Regions from separate parts of the Phyllobacterium sp. A18/5-2 genome, predicted to be linked through region 2. Evidence: predicted binding sites of a transcription regulator. Region 2 holds the regulator's gene; the other holds the start of a gene.
What was found. Region 2 encodes HrcA, which represses chaperone genes, less so after heat shock. Its sites were predicted from a motif close to GTTAGCACTCNCNNNNNGNGAGTGCTAAC; they were not measured.
Positions count from the first base shown of each region.

Region 1: the regulator HrcA is predicted to act here: its motif matches at 8,953-8,981, upstream of N8E89_RS22745 (co-chaperone GroES).

Region 1 is NZ_CP104967.1:854,721-865,908, forward strand. Features, by position in the region: partial or broken gene N8E89_RS22710 (sensor histidine kinase) at 986-2,048, shown strand; gene N8E89_RS22715 (DUF982 domain-containing protein) at 2,833-3,042, shown strand; gene N8E89_RS22720 (COG4315 family predicted lipoprotein) at 3,208-3,579, shown strand; gene N8E89_RS22725 (DUF982 domain-containing protein) at 3,725-3,988, shown strand; gene N8E89_RS22730 (DUF982 domain-containing protein) at 4,469-4,795, opposite strand; partial or broken gene N8E89_RS22735 (Do family serine endopeptidase) at 5,049-6,396, opposite strand; partial or broken gene groL (chaperonin GroEL) at 6,810-8,439, opposite strand; gene N8E89_RS22745 (co-chaperone GroES) at 8,488-8,802, opposite strand; gene N8E89_RS22750 (hypothetical protein) at 9,130-9,336, opposite strand; gene N8E89_RS29490 (hypothetical protein) at 9,783-10,007, shown strand; gene N8E89_RS22760 (hypothetical protein) at 10,291-10,536, opposite strand; gene N8E89_RS22765 (Hsp20 family protein) at 10,803-11,188, shown strand, end outside.
Region 2 is NZ_CP104966.1:1,490,642-1,501,829, forward strand. Features, by position in the region: gene N8E89_RS07450 (trimeric intracellular cation channel family protein) at 1-443, opposite strand, end outside; gene grpE (nucleotide exchange factor GrpE) at 559-1,272, opposite strand; gene hrcA (heat-inducible transcriptional repressor HrcA) at 1,347-2,417, opposite strand; gene rph (ribonuclease PH) at 2,543-3,259, shown strand; gene N8E89_RS07470 (VOC family protein) at 3,272-3,679, shown strand; gene rdgB (RdgB/HAM1 family non-canonical purine NTP pyrophosphatase) at 3,676-4,335, shown strand; partial or broken gene hemW (radical SAM family heme chaperone HemW) at 4,319-5,482, shown strand; partial or broken gene rsmI (16S rRNA (cytidine(1402)-2'-O)-methyltransferase) at 5,454-6,408, shown strand; gene N8E89_RS07490 (YraN family protein) at 6,416-6,781, shown strand; gene N8E89_RS07500 (hypothetical protein) at 7,020-7,292, opposite strand; partial or broken gene cysG (siroheme synthase CysG) at 7,383-8,835, shown strand; gene N8E89_RS07510 (DUF2849 domain-containing protein) at 8,854-9,168, shown strand; gene N8E89_RS07515 (nitrite/sulfite reductase) at 9,189-10,859, shown strand; gene N8E89_RS07520 (phosphoadenylyl-sulfate reductase) at 10,849-11,188, shown strand, end outside.

The DNA.
Region 1 (11,188 bases), on a different replicon from region 2:
TGCGAAGCGGTCGGACGGCCCTCAATGCGCTTTATGACACCAAAATCAGTGGATCAACTGGCGGTGCAAGCCATTCATCGCATTCGCCACGTCTGGTTGCAGACAGAGGCAAGCGATTGTAGAGGCAGCGCGCTACCACTGATCATGCGGTTCGTGATGCCGAAGAACGAAGCTCAGCAAGCGCGCTGTGGTGTGCCTCTCCCGCGAGCGATTCTTGAACAAGCGCACAGAGTTGGTGGATGCGTTGCGATCCCCTCTGTGCGAATTTGGCTATCAATTATCCGCTTAGCCTCGACTAGATCACCGCTGATGAAGATACCGAGCTGCTCGTATGTTGACGACGTTTAGGATGACGCTGAGAGAGTTCATGGCGTAGCGTTTGAGCCGCATTTGGCAAAGACGCCATTGCCGAATAAAAAGGACCGCTGCGGGGAGGAGGAAAGCAGCGGTCCTGATTGTAAATGCGCCGCGGGAGGAGGTGCAGCGCACTTGATGTTGGGGCTTCTGGGAGGAAAGAACCCCTCTCTAAGAATAGCGTCGCTCAAATTAGAGGCAATAAACAACTTTGCATATTAGTGTGCAAATTGTCGCATTGCTTCAATCCTATTCCATACCGCAGTCCATTCAGGCTGGAGGCTCTGCCCGAGCGAAGCACCGGCGGACAGCTCTCACGCTGTCTGTTTCGGCACCGGCGTAAATCTGGCGTCAAACGGTGGGAACCGGCAACCTCTTGCTTTCCTATCTATCCGGCTCAGTCGGCTTGCCACCGGCATATCAGCGGTCGCCGCCGGCACGGGCAACGTTGGCATCCTGGTATCGCTTTTCAGCGCGGCATCTGCGCCGGGATCGACGAGTATGAGCATATAGTCTGACACTCTGTTCTGGCCCAAGCCGAAACGGTGCGCGACATCTGTGAAAGGAAGGTGTATCTTTGGCATCGGCTGCCTCAATCGCGGCGTGACCAAGATTGGATCAACTTCCTGCCATGATCGACCTGCAAAACATTGAAGATGCGCAAAAGCTTGCGCAGGCAATCGTGAACACGATTCCCGAGCCGTTTATCGTGCTTGACGGTGAAATTCGTGTGCTGGCCGCCAGTCGCTCCTTTTACGAGGCGTTCAGGGTCGATCCGGAGCAGACGCGGGGCCATTTGCTCTACTCGCTCGGGACGGCCAATGGAATATCCCTGCCCTTCGTGTCCTGTTGGAGACAATCATTCCCGAACGTGCCGCAATGGCTTCGAGGTCGAGCATGATTTTCCCAATCTCGGACGCAGAACCATGCTGTTAAACGCTCGGACCGTGCTCTATGACGACAATGCCATTTCCACGATCCTGCTTGCTTTTTCCGATGTCATTGACCGCCGGACGATCGAACGGGAGAAGGATGCCCTTCTTAAGCAAACTGAAGAGCTGCTCCGCCAGAAGGATGTGCTGCTTCAGGAAATGCAGCACCGCGTCGCCAACAGCCTGCAGATCATTGCCGGCATCTTGCTATTGAACGCGCGGGCCGTCACGTCGGAAGAAACACGGCTGCACCTGCAGGACGCCCATCAGCGCGTTATGTCGGTGGCCGAGGTGCAAAGGCACCTGCATACTTCCAACAGTATCGACCAGATTGAAGTCGGCTCTTACCTGACGAAGTTGTGCGGCAGCCTGGCCGCCTCGATGACCGGTGAAAGCAATCCCATCACGCTCGATGTAACCGCAGACGCAGGATGGATAGGATCGGACAAGGCCGTCAGCCTGGGCTTGATCGTCACCGAACTTGTCATCAACGCGATCAAGCACGCTTACCCGTCGGCCAAATCCGGCGACCGCATCACCGTCACCTACGAGATTGACAAGGCAGACTGGAGGCTTATCGTTTTCATCGGGAAAACCACCATTGTCGCCGGTGAAACCACCGGCGGCTTGGGAACTGCGATTGTCGAAGCCCTTGTGAAGCAGCTAGATGCACGCATGGACGTTGCCAGTAGCTCCGATGGTACAAGCGTTTCCATCACCCGGGGAACCTTCACATCGCGCATACCGCAGGCGGCAAGATGACATTTTATCGTTTCGAATTCGATGAAATTACCAGCAAAGAATCCGTCTGCGGCATTGAGCTCCGCGACAATCGAGCCGCTATGCATCAGGCGAGACTAGCGGTTCAGGATCTCGCTGGTTGACGCCAGTATCGAGGGCGTTGATCAGGCGGACTGGGTCCTACGAGTGTATCGTGGTGTTGGAATACTGATTGGAACCGTTCGCTTCGCCGACTTGCTGAATGTCCCGAAATAACAAAACTGATGATCCGAGCATCGATGCGAGATCCGCGTCAACACAACCCTATGATAGCTTCCGTTTGCTATTTCGTTTGACGAAGTGGCGCATTCAGCCCCCACTGTTGTAGCGCTTCGATAGTCACCTGGATTTCGGAGGCGCAGCTGCTTGCCGTATGCGAGCTTATAGACCAATTGCGTAATCTCCGGATCCTTGGGTCGATAGATATCCCAGTCCAAAAGGCCATTTTATTCGTCGAGATGTTTCATCGACGAAGACTTGTTGCACTTTCGCCTGAAAGAAACATTGGCCGCAGCGGCCTGCAGGTAACAACCGTTAGTTCAACCTTAAATAGTCAGAAGATTCGCGCCATCCGATGAACGTCACATTACAACAATAGTACGTGTCGCAATAATCAGAGGATTTTGCCAAAGGCGTCGATAGCTTAACAATAGAAGAACCAGCTCATTGCCATCGCAACCGGAACAACGGTGAGCAGCGCGCGTTCTGGGGTATGACCAATTTTACTTTTCCACACGTGACAATCAAAGCGAAGCATTCGGGCCAAATGTTGAATGTGTCTTCCATCCACGAAGCCTCTGAGCTGCTTGCGCACCATTGGCCGAAGAATGGGGGCCGCAAGCTCACTGCTGCTCGGAAAGCCTGTCTGGATGGTTTCGACGGCACCATGTCCGCAGACGATGTGCGAAGAGCCTTCATAGGTGCCGCAAAGGAAATCGGCGTTTATGTCTGGGAGGAGACTGGGGAGGCGCGCTAGCCGCAGGTCCGCACGATCGATCGGACAAATTGGTTCGCCAGTGCGAGCAACAATGCTTCCCACTGGTCGGGTTGGATGGAACCGCTTTGGTAACGGCGCGTTTCTGGAAGCTTAGATCGGGCACTACTGGCATTCCGCCCGCACTCCCGAACCGGAAAGAAAATCATGAGAACGATGCTAATCGCAATCGGCGTGCTGGCCGCCGCAATGGTGGCGGCTTTGGCTGCCGAGCCCGTCAAAATGATGGACACGAAGATGGGTAAGGTCATGGCCACTGAGAAAGGTATGACGCTCTATACATTCGACAAGGATGCAAAGGGCAAATCGAACTGCGACGCTGATTGCCTGAAGAAGTGGCCAGCGTTTCATGCCGATGCCAAAGCCAAGGCGGAAGGCGAATGGTCGCTGGTCAAGGCAGCGGACGGCAAGGAAATGTGGGCCTATGAGGGCAAGCCGCTTTACACCTATGCCGAAGATAAAAAAGCCGGTGAAATGAGCGGCGATGGTGTTGGCGGCGTTTGGCATATAGCCAAATAAAACCGCGCTGCATAAAGCTGGGGCGGTCTTGGATCGCCCCTCTCCCAAAGAGGCAGTTAAGCGGGCACATGACGCTTAATGCTATCTCCGGCAATCTGCTTTCTCCCTATACAAATAGTCAAATTCTAACTGGGACGCCTCGCTAGTGGAAAACGTATATTTCAAATCGGTGACCGTTGAGTCGGCATATCCCGGCAAACGACAGAACATCAGTTCGGTCGGTACGGCGGTCGAATTTCTCTTGAATGAATGGCCAGGGAAACGGGGAAAGCTTCACGGTTTGGCGCGACAAGCGTGTCTGGAGGCGCTGGATGGCACTGTGTCCGGCGACATGGCAAGGTCGGCTTTTCTCGAGGCTGCCACGGAAGCAAATATCTATGTCGAGAACACCAGTTGGGTGCATTATTAGCCGAACGAGGACAAGGTGATACGAGTCAGCGCTGCTTCTCGGTACAGCCCTCGCGCCATCGGATCCAGTGCTCGTCAGCGATGTTCAGGTCGGCCGCCGCATCTGCCCCTTTTTGTGGTTTGTCATCGCCGCCTCGCGCCGTGCTTATCTGCTTCGTTTGGGTCTTCCCGGCGTGGCTCCGGCGCGTTAGATTGGCGACTTGTGCGCCACGCAATGCGCCAAGCTTCCTTGCTCGATAGTCTCGGCTTGCGGTCGATAAATGCAACGACGATGCCGGCTAACGTGCAGAAAACTGGTACCGCAACGGACATGCAAAGAAGCAAGACAATTTCGTCCATGATCCCATCCCCGACGACACAAACGATGTTATGCGGACAAGAATAGGCATTCCTCGGTCTCAGGCCCTCCGTTGCGAAATGTACAGGCGTGCCATCGCCAAGACCATGGCGAAGGCGATCAGCGCGGTCGCTTGCAAATCTGTCATGTTGGCCTCCCATCATGCTCAAGAGAGACGCCGAAACGAGCTCTTTCGCTTACATCCCCTTGCGAGGCACCCTCATCGTGCCCGGGCGCCAAAAGGTCGTGCTTATGGGCAAAGGCGACGAACAAGCCCCGTGCCGTCTGCGCTTCGATCTCTCCAGACAGCGCTGCCCTGCACGCGTTAATCGCCAACGTGCGCGCAGGGTCGGTTTTCGATGAATGCCATTCGCCGAGCAGCGCATAGGCTTCCGCTACGGTCCTGACCTGAGTTGGGAAACCGAGCCCGACAATCAGGGTGACGGGCTCTTCGAAGACGTGGTATTCCATGAGCTCCTCCAATGTTGCAGCTTGGCGTTTGACCGGGCGAGCCAAATCAAATCCGTTTCGAACACGCGCAGCGCCGGTCTGAGACGTGGCGTCGTAAGCCGAAACTCGTTCAACGCCGCGCCCTGGCCAGCTCGTGCCTAAGCGGCGGCGGCGCCAAGTCAATTGGCGCCCGGCATGTCTCCATCGAACAGATCTCCTCATTTTCTTCTCCCAAATGATGAACAGTATTCACCAAGCCCGGTAAGCAAGCCTCCTAGCGAATAATCAGGAACAGCTTCGTCCCACCGCGCACAAGATCGAACGCGAGCGTGCCTTTTGCGTCACGCAATGCCTCTGTCAGATCTGCGACCGAGGAGATTGGCCGGCGGTTGACGGCGACAATCACGTCGCCAGATTTCAAGCCTGACTGAGCCGCGGCGCTGCCTTCCTCAATGTGTTTGACGACAACGGTTCCTCCCGCGTCCCGAAACTCAGCGCCCTCAAGGCGATTGGGAAGGACTTCGGCCTCCTCAACTGCGCCGCCCGCTTCGATGCGCAGGGTCACGGATTTATGCACGCCATCGCGCATATAGTCGATTTCGATGTCCGAGCCGACCGGGGCGAGTCCGACGCGGTTGCGCAGGTCGGCCGAACTGGAAATGCGATGCTTATCGACGCTCATGATGACATCACCCGCCTGAAGGCCAGCGCTCGCGGCGGGGGAGCCTTGTTCAACGCGGCTGACCACCACGCCGGAACTCTCGGTAAGACCGAGCGCCTGCGCCAAATCCGGGGTGACGTCTTGAATGGCAACGCCGATGCGGCCGCGACGTACCTCGCCGTGGTCGACGAGCTGCTGCATTACGGTGGAGGCCATGGCGATCGGCACCGCGAACCCGATGCCGACATTGCCCCCGGCCGGGGCGATAATCGCCGTATTGATGCCGATCAATTTACCGTCGGCCGTGACCAGGGCGCCGCCGGAATTGCCGGGATTGATCGAAGCATCGGTTTGGATGAAGTCTTCATAACCTTCGATATTGATGCCGCTGCGGCCTAGCGCGCTGACGATGCCGGAGGTCACTGTCTGGCCGAGACCAAAGGGATTGCCGATCGCCACCACAGTGTCACCGACCCGAAGCGTGTCGGAATTGCCAAATGGAAGAGCCTTCAATTGTGGAGCTTTGATCTTGATCAGCGCGATGTCAGTTGCCTTGTCGCTGCCGACGAGCGTGGCGACAAAGCGACGCCTATCCTTCAGGGTTACCGAGATTTCGCCAGCGGCAGCCACGACATGATGATTGGTAAGGATATAGCCCTTTTCGGCATCAACGATCACGCCGGATCCGGCGCTCAAACGCTGTTGCATTTCAGGCAGGTTGAAATAACGGCGGAAAAACGGATCGTTGTAGAGAGGATCTCGCCTCAGCGGATGAGCCGGACTTCACCGCGATGTTGACAACGGCGGGCGTCACCCCCTCCAGCACATCGGCAAGCGGGCGCTGCGCACTCGCACCGATGGCAGCTTGTGACTGCGCCGCTGCCACCGGAAGGGGTGCCGGTGAGAGGAGGGGAACAAGTGCGGCGAACACGTGAAGATATCCGGACGAACGCATGACCATTTTAGCCCTCCGAGTTCTTTGATCCTCCTTTCGACGTCAATCGGCGGTCGGGTCTGCCCTGAGGTTCAGGTTTCTTCTCCGTCAATGTGTGCCAGGCGAAACGGCACGCTGCCAATCCGTCAATCCCGAATCATCCATTTTGACGTCCTGTTGCAAAAACTTCTGTGCGGCGAGAACCATGATTGCATAGGCGGCCTTGCGACGATCCCAGCCTGCCGCTTTGGTCTGATCGAGCAGATCGAATCGGGTCGAGCACAGCCTTGAGGTCCGTCTCGTAGCAAAGATCCGAGGCCTGACGCTGCGGCGGCGAGAACTCGGCGATGTTCAGCATATTCATGGCACCACCCATCTCTTCATGGCATCACACACCTCGCGCTTGGCGGCTGCGCCCGCCTGGCGGGCGCAGCCTTCCGTCAGAAGTCCATGCCACCTGCCGGCACGGCAGGGGCTGGCGCTTCCTTCTTCGGCTTCTCGGCAACCATCGCCTCGGTGGTCACCAGCAGGCCGGCGACCGAGGCCGCATCCTGCAGGGCGGTGCGTACCACCTTGGCCGGGTCGATCACACCCTGGCTGTAGAGATCACCGAACTCATCGGTCTGGGCATTCCAGCCAAAGCCGAACTCCGCGGCCTCGCGCAGCTTGCCGACGATAATTGAGCCTTCGGCACCGGCATTCTCGGCGATCTGGCGAACCGGAGCTTCGATCGCGCGGCGCACGATCTCGATGCCGGTTTTCTGGTCAGCATTGTCGAACCGGACGTCGTCGAGCGCTTTGGCGGCACGAAGCAATGCTACACCGCCCCCGGGCAGCACACCTTCCTCGACTGCCGCTCGAGTTGCGTGCATGGCATCGTCAACACGGTCCTTGCGCTCCTTGACCTCGACCTCCGTCGAGCCGCCGACACGGATGACGGCCACGCCGCCGGCGAGCTTTGCCAGACGCTCCTGCAGCTTTTCACGGTCGTAGTCCGAGGTGGTTTCCCCGATCTGTGCCCTGATCTGAACTATGCGGCCCTGGATCTCGTTCTTCGAGCCGGCGCCATCGACAATCGTGGTGTTTTCCTTCTCGATCACCACCTTCTTGGCCCTGCCCAGCATGTCCAGGGTGACGGTTTCAAGCTTGATGCCAAGATCCTCCGAGACAGCAGTGCCGCCAGTGAGGATAGCGATGTCTTCCAGCATCGCCTTGCGCCGGTCACCAAACCCCGGCGCCTTGACGGCTGCGACCTTCAGACCGCCACGCAGCTTGTTGACGACGAGCGTGGCAAGGGCCTCGCCCTCGACGTCCTCGGCGATGATCAGCACCGGCTTGCCTGACTGGACCACGGCCTCCAGCACGGGAAGGAGTGCCTGCAGGTTGGAGAGTTTTTTCTCGTGAATGAGGATATAGGGTTCGTCGAACTCGACACGCATTTTCTCCTGGTTGGTTACAAAATAGGGAGAAAGATAGCCGCGATCGAACTGCATGCCTTCGACGACCTCGAGCTCGGTCTCGGCGGTCTTGGCCTCTTCAACGGTGATGACGCCTTCGTTGCCGACTTTTTGCATGGCTTCGGCAAGGAAGCGCCCGATCTCGGCATCACCATTGGCGGAGATGGTGCCAACCTGGGCGATCTCGCCATTCTGGGTCACCTTGCGGGCATTCTTCTTTAGGTCCTCGACCACGGCATCGACGGCCTTGTCGATGCCGCGCTTCAGGTCCATGGGGTTCATACCCGATGCCACCGCCTTCGCACCCTCCTTGACAATCGCCTGGGCAAGGACGGTCGCCGTCGTCGTACCGTCGCCAGCGATGTCGCTGGTCTTGGACGCCACCTCGCGCACCATCTGTGCGCCCATGTTCTCGAACTTGTCCTCAAGCTCGATCTCTTTGGCCACGGTTACGCCGTCCTTGGTGATGCGTGGAGCGCCGTACGACTTGTCGATAACGACATTGCGTCCCTTGGGTCCGAGCGTGACCTTCACGGCGTTGGCCAGAATATCAACGCCACGCAACATTTTTTTCGCGGGCCTCGGAATGGAATTTCACTTCTTTGGCAGCCATTGTTCTACTCCTTTCTAGGCAGCACGTTTGCCCGAATTCTCAGGCACATCAGGCCGCCTCTTTAGCCGCGGTTTCGACTTCAATCACACCCATGACGTCGGACTCCTTCATGATCAGGAGATCCTCGCCCTTGAGCCTGATCTCGGTGCCGGACCATTTGCCGAACAGGATGCGGTCGCCGACCTTGACGTCGAGCGGCTGCAATTGGCCGCTTTCGTCGCGGGCGCCGGGACCCGTAGCAATAACCTCGCCTTCCTGCGGCTTTTCCTTGGCAGTGTCGGGAATGATGATGCCGCCGGCGGTCTTTTCTTCGGCCTCGATGCGGCGGACCAGAATACGGTCATGCAATGGACGGAACGTCATGTCGTTCTCCTCTTTAGACAAACAGATTTTGAGGTTCCTCCGCGCCGCAACCGAAGCGGGTCCGGCGCGGGTCGCGCAATCCTTTCCGGCATCGCGCGCCTTACGAATTGGTCTTACCTATGGAGCATTTCAAGAGGGCGACGAAAAAATTTTAGCACTCGCCATGCAGGAGTGCTAATGACATGGATTCACACAACGAATCCTTCCTGAACCGATCGCCTGGCCGTTGAAGTTTTGCCAGATTTCAAAGAACTTTCATCCGCGTAGGAGCAGCTGGAATAATCCCCTCGCTTGACGTCAGGTCATGCTCGAAGCGGTCAATGCTTTTCAGATCTCCTGGCCGGTCTTTGCGTACGGGACCCCGCGTCGTTCAGCTTCCTGGACCATCATCGCAACAATGTCGTTGAAGGGAATGCGGACAAACCGCCCGGCGTAAAACCTTGCGACAGCCTCGATATCGATCCGTCCAAAGCCTTCCGGCAACGCCTCCATATCTGTGGCGATCTGTTGCTCTAGTTTGACCCTGTCATTCATGGCCGGACTTCCATAAGACATGGTGCCACGCCGCCTCGCCAGCAACCTGCAGCGTCCAACCTCCACATCGATTGAGTGACTGCTGTCTTCGGTTGGCTTCGATGCGGTTGTGCAATGCACCGAACGTCATTGCGTCCTCCTTACAAAATATATAGATTCCTTCCCGCGCCCGAGGTGCATCCGTTTCAGCACACGAGCCCTTTGGCATCGCGCTTTCGATCTGGTTTTGCAAGAATGCGGTTTCAAGAAGACTTGGGAAAATTTCCCTCAATCAGCACGCTCAAGCACGAGCGCCATGAAATTCACGAAGCTGTTTCGTATGCCCGTCAGCGGGGCGATTGAAATTTCTCGGGAAAATTCCAAAATATTTCGCTATGAAAAGAGGCCTGATTTCGGGCCGCTTCTAGGACACCAACACAAGGAGATTTTACGAACGGAGGAGCGCCATGGAACCTACCCTTTCGATGATTATCCCCTCGATCGCCCCCGAATGCCCTAATCCGTCCATCGGCCGCCTGCTTCATCCGGCACGGCATTTCAGCCATCCTGAAGACGTGCTCCGGGATGATACGCTCGATGTCCAGGAAAAACGCGCCATCCTCGCCTCGTGGGCTTCAGACGCCTGCGCGGTCGAGATCGATGCCGGCGTTGCGCAAGCTGCCGAACGCTGAGGAACCGGTTGCCTTCGACGCCGTCATGGATGCGCTGCGCCAGCTCGACGACATCCGGAGCGAAGTTGACGGCAATTGCGATCGCGCACCACACCGTCAACGCCCGAAGAAACTTGATGCGTGACGGACATTGACAAGAAATGATAACATGTCAGCAGGGCTTTTCTTGATGCGGGTGGGGGCGATGGACGACTGCGGAAGTACATCGTCGTCGTCCGACGATGCGAACGCGTTCTGGCCCTGCATCGGGCAGCAGACGTTTGAGTGCGCGAACCATCACTATTCATTGAGGCGGGAGTGTCGTAACAGGGTCGTCCCATAGTGCCTCAGCCTCAAGAAGGTCAATCAGGGCTGCGACGCGACTTGCGGGCAGACGGCCTCTCTCTCCCATCAACACTTCGTCGTTGTTCAGCCAAATCAAGGCCTCCCTCAGTTCTTCAAGCGATGCCCCTGTCGAAGCAATTTCTGCAATTGTCATCTCGTCTACCGGACCAAGCACCGAAGTCACGTCCTTACGCGTCAAAACCATCTTTCGTTCCTCCCGGGCTATCTGCCAATCGCGGTTTGGCGGCAATCACGTTTCCACGCAAAAGAACGCTGAGGAGCCGCGCTCGTTGCATCAAACGTTGGAGGCCAACAAAAAAATCGCAGCCCCGGCCATCAGCCTCTTGACGCAGCAGAACGCGATATCCACCTCTTTGTCGCCTGCTGCCGCAAGGGGCGGGCACCGGTCAGGGAGCGCCAGCTTCTTGGCGTTCCTCGTACCTATATTGCTCTTAAGAGGAGGATGTGGCTATGAGAAACAACACCGACTTTTCCCCCTTCTACAGGTCGAGCATTGGCTTCGATCGCATTTTCAATCTGCTTGAAAACGCCAGTCCGCCCCCAACCGCCGGCGACTGGCCGCCCTACGATATCTTGAAGTTCGGCGAGGACAGCTATCGCATCATGCTCGCGGTGGCCGGCTTTACCGACGACGAGCTGACGATCACGCATGAGCCCAATCTCCTCGTGATCAATGGCGCGAAGTCGCAAGGCGAGGAAATGCAATACCTTCATCACGGCCTGGCTCTGCGCCAGTTTGTGCGCCGCTTCGAACTTGCCGACTATGTCAGTGTTACAAGTGCGAAGCTGGAAAACGGCCTGCTTGTCATCGATCTGAAGAAGGAAATCCCTGAGGA
Region 2 (11,188 bases):
ATTTCGCGGCGCATCAGCACCGATGGCTCACCGGAAATGATATCCCGAAGGATGCCGCCGAAGGTAGCGGTCATGATGCCGGTGACGACGGCAATGCTTGAATCGAAGCCCAACGCCAGGCTTTTGGCTGCACCCATGACACTATAGGCGGCGAGGCCGACCGCATCGAGCCATAGCAGCACGCGGTAGCGTGACTCCAGCAGATTGGCGGAGAAATAGACGACGATTGCGGCCGCGGCACAGACCAGAAGGTTCCCCGGATCCTTGACCCAGAATATCGGAACTCCAAGGATCAGGTCGCGCAACGTACCGCCGCCGACGCCCGTCACCGCCGCAAGAAAGATGAACGCGATGATATCGAGCTGGCGGCGTGATGCCGCCAGGGCGCCTGTCGCGGCAAAGACGAATATCCCGGCATAGTTGAACAGCTGGATCGTGGTCATCGGCAATTCCCCCTGCGCCCGGATAATGGGCACGATAGAGCATCACCCGCCAAAATGAAAAGAGCCGCATTCCCGGTTAAGGAACGCGGCTCTCAAATTCGACTTGCAGGCCGGATCAGGCGTCTTTTTCCGCCTGCGGATTGATCGGGCCAGGTTCCGGCTGGCCTTCGCCTGCCCCTTGCTTGGGGCCACCCTTGGATACGCCGACCAGGGCCGGGCGCAACATGCGGTCGCCAATGACGAAGCCTGACTGTGCGACCTGCAACACGGTGTTGTGTGGTACGTCAGCATTTGGAATCTCGAACATCGCCTGATGGAAGTTTGGATCGAACTTCTGGCCCAGCGGCTCGATTTTCTTGACTCCGTGGCGTTCCATCGCAGTCATCAGCGAACGTTCGGTCATCTCAACGCCTTCGGCAAGCGATTTGAAACCAGCGTCGCCTTGAGCCAGCGCATCGGCAGGAATTGCTTCGAGCGCGCGCTTCAGATTGTCCGAAACGGAAAGAACGTCGCGGGCGAAATTGGCGACCGAATAGGCGCGCGCATCGTGAACGTCGCGTGCGGTCCGTTTGCGCAGGTTTTCCATGTCGGCGGCAAGCCGCAGCAGCTGGTCCTTCAGGTCGCCGTTTTCGGCGCGCAGCCTGTCGAGCTCGGCCCAATTGTTGGCCTGAGCTTCAATTTCGTCATCCTGGGCCATCGCGTATTCTTCAGCCTTGCGCGATTTGAGAAAATCATCGGCAGCGCGCTTCAGCGCATCTCGATCGCGCGGATTCTTCAGGTCGCGCTGGTCGAGATCGGGTGTGTCGTGATTTTTCTTGTCTTCAGCCATCTATCCTGTCCGTTCATTATTCGTAAGTTGCGCTGGATATCGAGCTTTAGGCCATAAAAATCAAGTGCAAATGACTATCGAAGCAGGCGCGACACAAGCTGGGCCGTATAATCCACCATCGGCACGATGCGCGCATAGTTGAGCCGCGTTGGACCGATGACACCCAGCGCGCCGATCACCCGCTGTTCCAGATCGCGGTATGGCGCGATGACCAGCGACGAACCGGAAAGCGAAAACAGTTTGTTCTCCGAACCGATGAAAATACGCACGCCCGGTCCGGCCTCCGCCAGATCAAGCAACTGCAGTGTACCTTCCTTGGTCTCGAGATCGTCGAACAGATGACGCAGGCGCTCGAGATCGGCCTCGGCATTGACCGATTCGAGCAGATTGCCGCGCCCGCGAACGATCAACCGTGCGGGCTGGCCGCCACCAGCCCCGCCCCAGATGGCAAGGCCCTGTTCAACCAGATGTTGCGACAATGCGTCCAGCGCCTGCTGTGTTTCCTCCTTGAGCCGGGCGACTTCCTGCCGCGCCTCGGTGATGGTGCGTCCCTGAATATGCGCGTTGAGAAAATTCGACGCCTCGATCAATTGCGATGGCGTGACGCCGAGCGGCAGATCGATGACGCGGTTTTCGATATCGCCGCTCTGGGTGACGAGTACTGCCAATGCCTTTGTCGGCTCGAGACGAACGAATTCGATATGCTTCAGCGCACCTTCCGCCTTGCTGGCGAGAACCAGCCCGGCACCCCGCGACATGCCGGAAAGGATCTGGCTTGCCTGGGTGAGCACGCTTTCCGCCGACTGGGATTCACCGGAAGCCCGCACCTGAGCCTCGATGGAATTACGCTCAGCGGAGGAGAGGTCGCCGACTTCCATGAAGGCGTCGACGAAAAAACGCAGTCCAAGCTGCGTCGGCAGCCGCCCGGCCGAGATATGCGGCGCATAGACGAGACCGAGATGTTCCAGATCGCTCATCACATTGCGGATTGTGGCGGGGGAAAGGGACACAGGCAGGATGCGCGACAGGTTGCGCGATCCAACCGGTTCGCCGTCGCCCAGATAGCTCTCGACAATCCGCCGGAAAATATCCCGCGACCGCTGATCAAGCGATTGCAATGTCTCCGGAACCACGGCGTTGTTCATCCTGCCTCATACTTCTGTTCGTTGCCGGCCTGATATAAGCATTATCGGGTCAATCATCAAAGCCTTTGCTTCATTCACCCATCGCGGTTAAAAGGCCGGGAAACAGATCAACAAGAGGTTAGCCCATGCGTCCTTCCAAACGAGCCCCCGACGAAATGCGCGCCATTTCCTTTGAGCGCGGCATTTCCAAACATGCCGAGGGCTCGTGCCTGGTCAAATTCGGCGATACCCACGTGCTGTGCACCGCTAGCCTGGAGGAAAAAGTGCCGGGCTGGATGCGCAACACCGGCAAGGGATGGGTCACGGCCGAATATGGCATGCTGCCGCGCTCGACCGGCGATCGCATGCGCCGCGAAGCCTCTTCCGGCAAGCAGGGTGGCCGTACCCTGGAAATCCAGCGGCTGATTGCGCGCTCGCTCCGTGCTGTGGTGGATTTGCAGGCACTCGGCGAAGTACAGATCACCGTCGACTGCGATGTCATCCAGGCCGACGGCGGCACCCGCACCGCAGCGATCACTGGCGGCTGGGTGGCCCTGCACGAATGTCTGAGCTGGATGGAAGCGCGGCAGATGCTCAAGGTCGAAAAAGTCCTGAAGGACCATGTCGCTGCCATTTCCTGCGGTATTTCCGATGGCACCCCGGTCATCGATCTCGACTATCAGGAAGATTCGACGGCCCAGACCGATGCCAATTTCGTCATGACCGGCAAGGGTGGTATTGTTGAAGTACAGGGAACCGCCGAGGGCGATCCTTTCTCCGAAGACGAATTGCTGGCACTGATGGGGCTTGCCCGCAACGGCATCAACCGTTTGGTTTCGCTGCAGAAAATGGCCGTCGGCTAGAAGACAGGAACCATGCAGCCATCAGGAATACTGGAAACAGCGCTTTATGTGACCGATGTCGAAGTGGCTGCGCGGTTCTATGCTGGTGTGCTCGGGATGGAAGTCATCCTGCGTGCCGGCAATGAATCGGTATTCTTCCGTTGCGGGCCCGGCGTGCTTATTCTTTTCAACGTTGAAAAGTTGAAGGAAAGGCCAAAAGGCGGTCTGCCGATACCGTCCCATGGCGCGGATGGGCCGGGTCATGTGTGTTTTCGCGCGACGCGGGATGAAATTGCGGAGTGGAAATCCCATCTGGAGGCCAACGGTATCGTCATCGAGAGCGAGTTCGATTGGCCGAACGGCGCGCACTCCCTGTATTTCCGCGATCCGTCGGGAAATTCGATTGAATTTGCCGAACCACAATTATGGAATCTGAAATGAGAACGCTTCAAAAAGGCAAGTTGCTCGTCGCCAGCCACAACCAGGGCAAGATCAGGGAAATGATCGACCTGCTCGGGCCGTTCGGCTTCGAAGTGGTGTCTGCCGCTGACATGGGCCTGCCTGAACCCGAGGAGACGGGCACGACCTTCGAGGAGAACGCCTACATCAAGGCCGCTGCTGCCGCCAAGGCGACGGGTCTTGTCGCGCTTTCCGACGATTCAGGCCTATGCGTTGATGCGCTGGGCGGCAATCCGGGTGTCTACACCGCCAATTGGGCCGAACTTCCGGACGGCAAGCGTGACTTCGCTCACGGCATGCGGAAGGTCGAGAAGGCATTGCAGGAAAAGGGTGCGAGCGCACCCGGGGATCGCAGCGGCCGGTTCGTTTCGGTTATCTGCCTTGCCTGGCCCGATGGCGAAGCCAATTACTATCGCGGCGAAGTGGAAGGCGAGATCGTCTGGCCGCCACGCGGCACCGCAGGATTCGGCTACGACCCCGTATTCAGGCCGGAAGGCTACAATACAACCTTCGGCGAAATGACTGCGGAACAGAAACACGGCTGGAAGCCGGGCGACACCGATGCGCTGTCGCATCGCGCTCGTGCCTTCCAGCGCTTTGCCAAAGATTGTCTGGATGCGCATGAACCATCCCGATAAAGGCGAGTCCGGCTTTGGCGTCTACGTTCATTGGCCCTTCTGCATGGCCAAATGCCCTTACTGCGATTTCAACTCGCATGTCCGGCATCAGCCGGTGGACCAGCCGCGCTTTGCCGCAGCCTTTGCCCGCGAAATGGCGACGATGCGCGAGCGTACGGGTCAGCGCACGGTTTCCAGCATCTTCCTTGGCGGCGGTACGCCGTCACTGATGCAACCGGAGACGGTGGCTTCCATCCTCGATGAAATCGCCCGCAACTGGCACGTGCCGGATGATATCGAGATCACGCTGGAAGCCAATCCGACCAGCGTCGAGGCAGATCGTTTTCGCGGTTATCGCGCCGCGGGCGTCAACCGGGTGTCGCTTGGCGTGCAGGCGCTCAATGATCCGGATCTGCGCCGGCTCGGCCGCATGCACAGCGTCGATGAGGCACTCATTGCGATCGGACTGGCGCGCGAGATTTTCCCGCGGCTTTCCTTCGACCTTATTTATGCGCGGCCGGACCAGACCATTGAAGGCTGGCGCGATGAACTTGCCCGCGCGATCTCCTATGCCGCCGATCATTTGTCGCTGTACCAGCTGACGATCGAGGAAGGCACGCCTTTCTACAATCTGTGGAAGGCGGGGAAACTGGTGACACCCGACGGTGATCACGCGGCAGCGCTTTATGCGGAAACGCAGGATGTAACGGCGAGCCATGGCCTGCCAGCCTATGAAATTTCCAATCATGCCGCACCCGGCGCGGGTCGCAGCACAATCTCGTTTACTGGCGCTATGGCGAATATGTCGGTGTCGGTCCGGGCGCGCACGGACGCTTCATTGAAAATGGGACGCGCGCAGTAACCATCACCGAGCGTCATCCCAGAATCCTGGTTGCGGCAAGTCGAAGCCGGCGGCCACGGGGTTGTCGAGGAAGAGTTCCTGAATAGAGAGCAGGAAGGCGACGAATTCCTGTTGATGGGATTGCGGCTGGCAGAGGGAATTGATCTCGCCCGCTACGAACGTCTGACTGGACACAGCGTCAAGGAAGGTAAAGTGATTTCCTTGGCGGAGCAGGGCCTTATCGAATATATCGGCAATAGCCGTATTCGCACGACGCCCGAGGGCGCCATCGTGCTCAATGCGGTCATCGCCGATCTGGCAGCATAAGGGAAAAGTTTTGTCCGAGGGAGAAGCCCCAAAAACTGCCGACAAGGAGCGGGACTATCAGATCGGCAGCGCTTCCTACCGCGCCCGCCCACTGGAGCCGGCCCTCTATATCGTGGCGACGCCGATCGGAAATCTCGGCGACATGACCCTACGCGGCATCGAAACGCTGGCAGCGGCAGACATTATCGCCTGCGAGGATACGCGTGTGAGCCGCGTTCTGCTCGACCGCTACGGCATTTCCCGCCGCCCCTACGCCTACCACGAACACAATGCCGAAATGGCGGGCCCCAAACTGATCGAGGCGCTTTTGGCGGGCAAGAGCGTCGCACTGGTTTCAGATGCGGGTACGCCGCTGGTTTCTGATCCGGGAGGCCGTCTGGTGCCTGAAGCCAAAGCCGCCGGCATAAGGGTCGTGCCCATCCCCGGCGCATCATCGGTGCTGGCCGCCCTTACAGCTTCAGGATTATTCAAGGATTCGTTTTATTTTGCCGGCTTCCTATCGTCGAAACAGGGCCAGCGCCGGGCGAAGCTCGAGCAATTGAAAACCCTTGATGCGGCGCTGGTATTCTTCGAGATCGCCAAATCGCGCGGCGGCAACGCTGGCAGACATGGTCGAAATCTTCGGCCCTGAACGCCAGGCGTCGCTGTGCCGTGAACTGACGAAGACATATGAGACTGTCGTCACCCTGCCTCTGAAGGACCTGGCAGCGGAATTCGACGGCGAGGACCGTATCCGCGGCGAAGTGGTGCTCGTTGTTGGCCCACCGCAAGAACATGAGAATGTGCCGCGCTCCGACGACGACATCGATGCGCTGCTGCGCGCCCTCGTTCTCGAAATGGCACCGGCCAAGGCAGCGGGTGAGGCCTCGCGCATGACCGGCCGGCCCAAGGGAGAACTTTATCAACGGCTTCTGGCGTTGAAATAGGCGCGAGATGAGCGAATTGGGCAAGCGCCGCAAGGCTTACCGTCGCGGCCACTCCGCAGAACATCTCGCTGCCCTTGCCCTCATACTGAAAGGCTACCGCATCGTCGGCCGCCGCTATCGCACCAAACTCGGCGAGATCGACCTGATCGCACGGCGCGGCGACACCGTTCTCATCGTCGAGGTGAAGGCGCGGGCAACGCTTGAGCAGGCGATGGACTCGGTCAATGCACTGACCATGCGCCGGATCGAGGCAGCTGCGGATCATTGGCTTGCGCGTCAGAGTGACCATACCCGTCTCTCCCTGCGCTTTGATCTCGTCGCTATCCTGCCCTGGCGCTGGCCCGTGCATGTGCAGGCGGTTTTTACCGTCTAGACAAAACTTGCACTAGGATATGGTTGAGATCCGGTCGCATTCTACAAGCGGCTTCCTTGTGCAGCATTTTGACCTGACCCTGCGCGAAATGCGCGGCGCTCCTCGACGAGCAGCATGGCATAAATGTTCTCGTCAATGATCATGCAGGCAGTCTTGTCGTCGGAGAAACCCGGATTGAAGCTGAAACCGAGAGCGGTGAAGAAGCCTTTCGACGCTTGCAGATTCTTGACCGGAAGATCTACGAGATCATGCGCATCAGGTGTCTCCGCTCCTTGTGACGGAGCCGTCCATACCGGATCGAGCGTGTCTTCGCCACGGCCAGCAACAAAGGGGCTTGCATTTTCTTGTTAACCCGATAAAAGTAGTCGTGTATTGATTTGGCTGGATGGCCGGCCAGATGCGGATGATCGAGCATGTCTCGCTTTGCCTCAAGGGGTGATGGCAAGGCGTGTGTCTCTTTGTATACGATAGAAAGAGAATCCGCTTGTTTCGGCTTTTTCAGAAATTCCATGCTCTTGACCGGGATTCGGCGCACTTCTGTTCCTTATAAACAGCTGCCGGATCATGGATAATCCCCTGAACCATCGGGATTGTCTTATTCATGTCCATCCATGCCAACCAGCTATCTGTCTTTCCAGCCTTTTTCCGCGTGCGGAATGAAGTGCTTGTGGTTGTTGGCAATGGCGAGGAAGCGCTCAACAAGGCGCGGCTCCTGGCGCAGACGAACGCGACGATACGCGTTGTTGCTGAGGAGCCCGAACCGGAATTGGCCGATTTTCTCCGTGAAGGCGGTCACGAACATCTCGTAGAAAAATTTGCTCCCAAGCATCTGACCGGCGCAAAACTGGTCTTCGTCGCCACCGGCGATGAAGACCAGGACGGGGCGGTCGCGGCTGAGGCACGCCGTCAGGGAATTCCGGTCAATGTCGTTGACCGGCCCGACCTCTGCGATTTCTTCACGCCCGCTATCGTCAATCGTGCGCCACTCGCCATCGCCATTGGTTCGGAGGGTACAGGCCCTGTCCTTACCCAGATGATCCGCGCACGCATCGACGCGGCGTTTTCGCCGCGTCTCGGTGATCTGGCGCGTCTCGCCAATGCCTATCGGCCAGTGGTCGAGAAGCTGGTGAAAAAAGGGTTTGCCGCGCCGCCTGTTCTGGCGCTCGTTTTTTTCCGGCGACGTCGCAAGCAATGTCTATAACAATGACTTGACTGGCGCCCATCAGGCTGCCGCCGGTCTGCTCGAAAGCCAGGACGAGCCAGAGGGCTATGTCTGGCTGGTTGGTGCCGGTCCCGGTGCCGAAGATCTTTTGACCCTGCGTGCCCACCGCGTGCTCATGGAAGCCGACGTCATCGTCTATGACGCGCTGGTCCCGGAGGCCGTCGTTGCCATGGGCCGCCGCGACGCGACCCGCCTTTCCGTCGGCAAGCGCAAGGGCTGCCATTCCAAGAGCCAGAGCGAGATCAACGATTTGCTCGTTGCTCTCGGCCGCGAGGGCAAGCGCGTTGTTCGCCTGAAGTCCGGCGATCCGCTGGTTTATGGCCGCGCCGGCGAGGAAATGGCCGCGCTGCGCAACGCCGGCATTGCCTTCGAGATCGTACCGGGCATCACCTCGGCCTTTGCCGCGGCTGCCGATATGCAATTGCCTCTGACTTTGCGCGGCGTGGCATCCTCCCTCGTGTTCACCACGGGTCATGACATGGCCGGTGAAGTGCTGCCCGACTGGGCGCGCCTTGCCATTTCAGGCGCAACGATCGCCGTCTATATGGGCCGCAGTGTTGCCGCTTCCGTCGCCGAGCGGCTGATGCAGGCCGGGCTTCATGCCGATACCGGCGTTGCGGTCATCGAAAACGCAGGCCGCCCCGAACGGCGCATGTTCCATGGCACGCTCAACGATTTGCCGGCGCTGGAGCAGCGCAACGATCTCGACGGTCCGGTCATGGTCGTCATCGGCGATGCTGTTGCAGGTGCCGCCATCGACAAGGCCGAGCCGCTTGCCGCACAGAACAAGAATCCCGTGGCGACCCGCCACCTTGAAACCAATGCTGCCTGAACGCGAAGGATCACGATCATGAGTGTCAAAGTTCTCACCGCAAACCGCCTGACCGATGGTGAAGCCGTATGGCTCGGCGCCAATGGCGAGTGGCTGGAACAGATCGACGGTGCGCTGATCGCCCGTCACGCCGAAGCGGTAAGCGCTCTTGAAGAGGCCGGGAAGGCAGCGATCAAGTCTAACCTCGTTATCGACGTCAATGTGATCGATGTTGAAGAGCGCGGCACAAACCTTTATCCGCTGCGCCTGCGCGAGCGCATCCGCCAGCTCGGCCCCACCATCCGTCTTGATCTCGGCAAGCAGGCTGAAAAGCCCAAAGCAACCGCCGCTTAACAGCTAAAGGCCCGCACAGAATGTATCGTTACGATGAGTTTGATCACGCGTTTGTTTCGGCCCGCGTTGAGCAGTTCAAGGATCAGGTTGAGCGCCGTCTTGCCGGCGAATTGACGGAAGACCAGTTCCGGCCGCTGCGGTTGATGAACGGCGTCTATCTACAGTTGCATGCCTATATGCTGCGCGTCGCCATCCCCTATGGCACGCTCTCCAGCCGCCAGATGCGCAAGCTCGCCCATATTGCCCGCCATTATGATCGCGGCTACGGGCATTTCACCACGCGCCAGAACCTGCAGTATAACTGGCCGGCGCTGAAGGACATGCCCAAGGTTCTTGATGAATTGGCGTCGGTCGAGATGCACGCGCTGCAGACCTCGGGCAATTGCATCCGCAATGTCACTGCCGATCACTTTGCCGGGGCTGCTGCCGACGAGGTCGCCGATCCGCGCCCCTATGCGGAAATCCTGCGTCAGTGGTCGTCGATGCATCCGGAATTTTCCTACCTGCCGCGCAAGTTCAAGATTGCCGTCACCGGCGCCGAGCGTGATCGTGCTGCGATCCAGGTGCACGATATCGGCCTGCATCTGAAGAAGAACGATGCGGGCGAACTCGGTTTCGCGGTGTATGTCGGTGGCGGTCAGGGCCGCACCCCCATGGTTGCCAAGAAGATCCGCGATTTCCTCCCCGTCGAGGATCTGCTTTCCTACACGACAGCGATCATGCGCGTTTACAATCTGAATGGCCGCCGCGACAACAAGTACAAGGCGCGTATCAAGATTCTCGTGCACGAAACCGGCACGGAAGAACTGACACGTCAGGTCGAAGCCGAATGGCAGGTGCTGAAGGAAACCGACCTGAAGCTGCCGCAGAAGGACGTCGATGCCATCGACAGCTATTTCGCGCCGCCAAGCCTGCCCGTACGTCCGGAAGGCTGGTCGGGCCTTGCGGCCGCGCGCAAGGCCGATCATTCATTCTCCACCTGGGTCGATCAGAATGTGACGCCGCACAAGAATCCAGACTACGGCGTCGTGACCATTTCTCTGAAGCCCATCGGCGGCATCCCCGGTGATGCAACCGACGCACAGATGGACCTGGTTGCCGATATCGCCGAGAAATTCTCGCAGGACGAGATCCGCGTCAGCCATGAGCAGAACCTGGTTCTGCCGCATGTGGCGATCGCCGATCTGCAAATCGTCTATGACCTTTTGCTGACCGATGGTCTTGCGACCGCCAATGCCGGGCTGATCACAGACATTATCGCTTGCCCTGGGCTCGACTATTGCGCCCTTGCCAATGCACGGTCGATTCCCGTCGCCCAGCGCATCTCGGAACGGTTCGGCAAGCCGGAGCGTCAGGCGGACATCGGCGAACTGAAGATCAAGATTTCCGGCTGCATCAATGCCTGCGGTCATCACCATGTCGGCCATATCGGCATTCTCGGTGTCGAGAAGAAGGGCGAGGAGCTGTACCAGATCTCGCTCGGCGGTTCCGGGGATGAAATCTGCACCATCGGTGACATCACAGGACGTGGTTTCTCCTCGGAAGAAATCGTCGATGCGGTTGAAACCATTGTTGACCGTTATCTCGATATCCGCACCGACAAGGAAGAGAACTTCCTTGCCACCTACCGGCGTGTGGGCGCTGCACCGTTCAAGGATGCGCTCTATAGCGAGGCTGCAAATGCTGCTTGAATTCAACGAGAAAACCGTAGCGGATGAAGCGCGCGCGCTTGAAGCCCGTTACGGCAATCTCGAACCGATGGATGTGATCGAGCTTGCCATCGATCATCTGTTCAACGAGGAAATCGCCGTGGTTTCCTCGTTCGGAGCGGAGTCGTCGGTGTTGCTGCACATGATCGCACAGATAGATCGGGCGACGCCGGTGCTTTTTCTTGAAACGGGCAAGCATTTTCCGGCAACCCTGCGCTATCGCGACCAGCTGGTCGGCGATCTCGGCCTGACGGATGTGCATGACATTCATCCGCTGAAACAGAGCCTGAAGGACGAGGACCCGTTTGGCG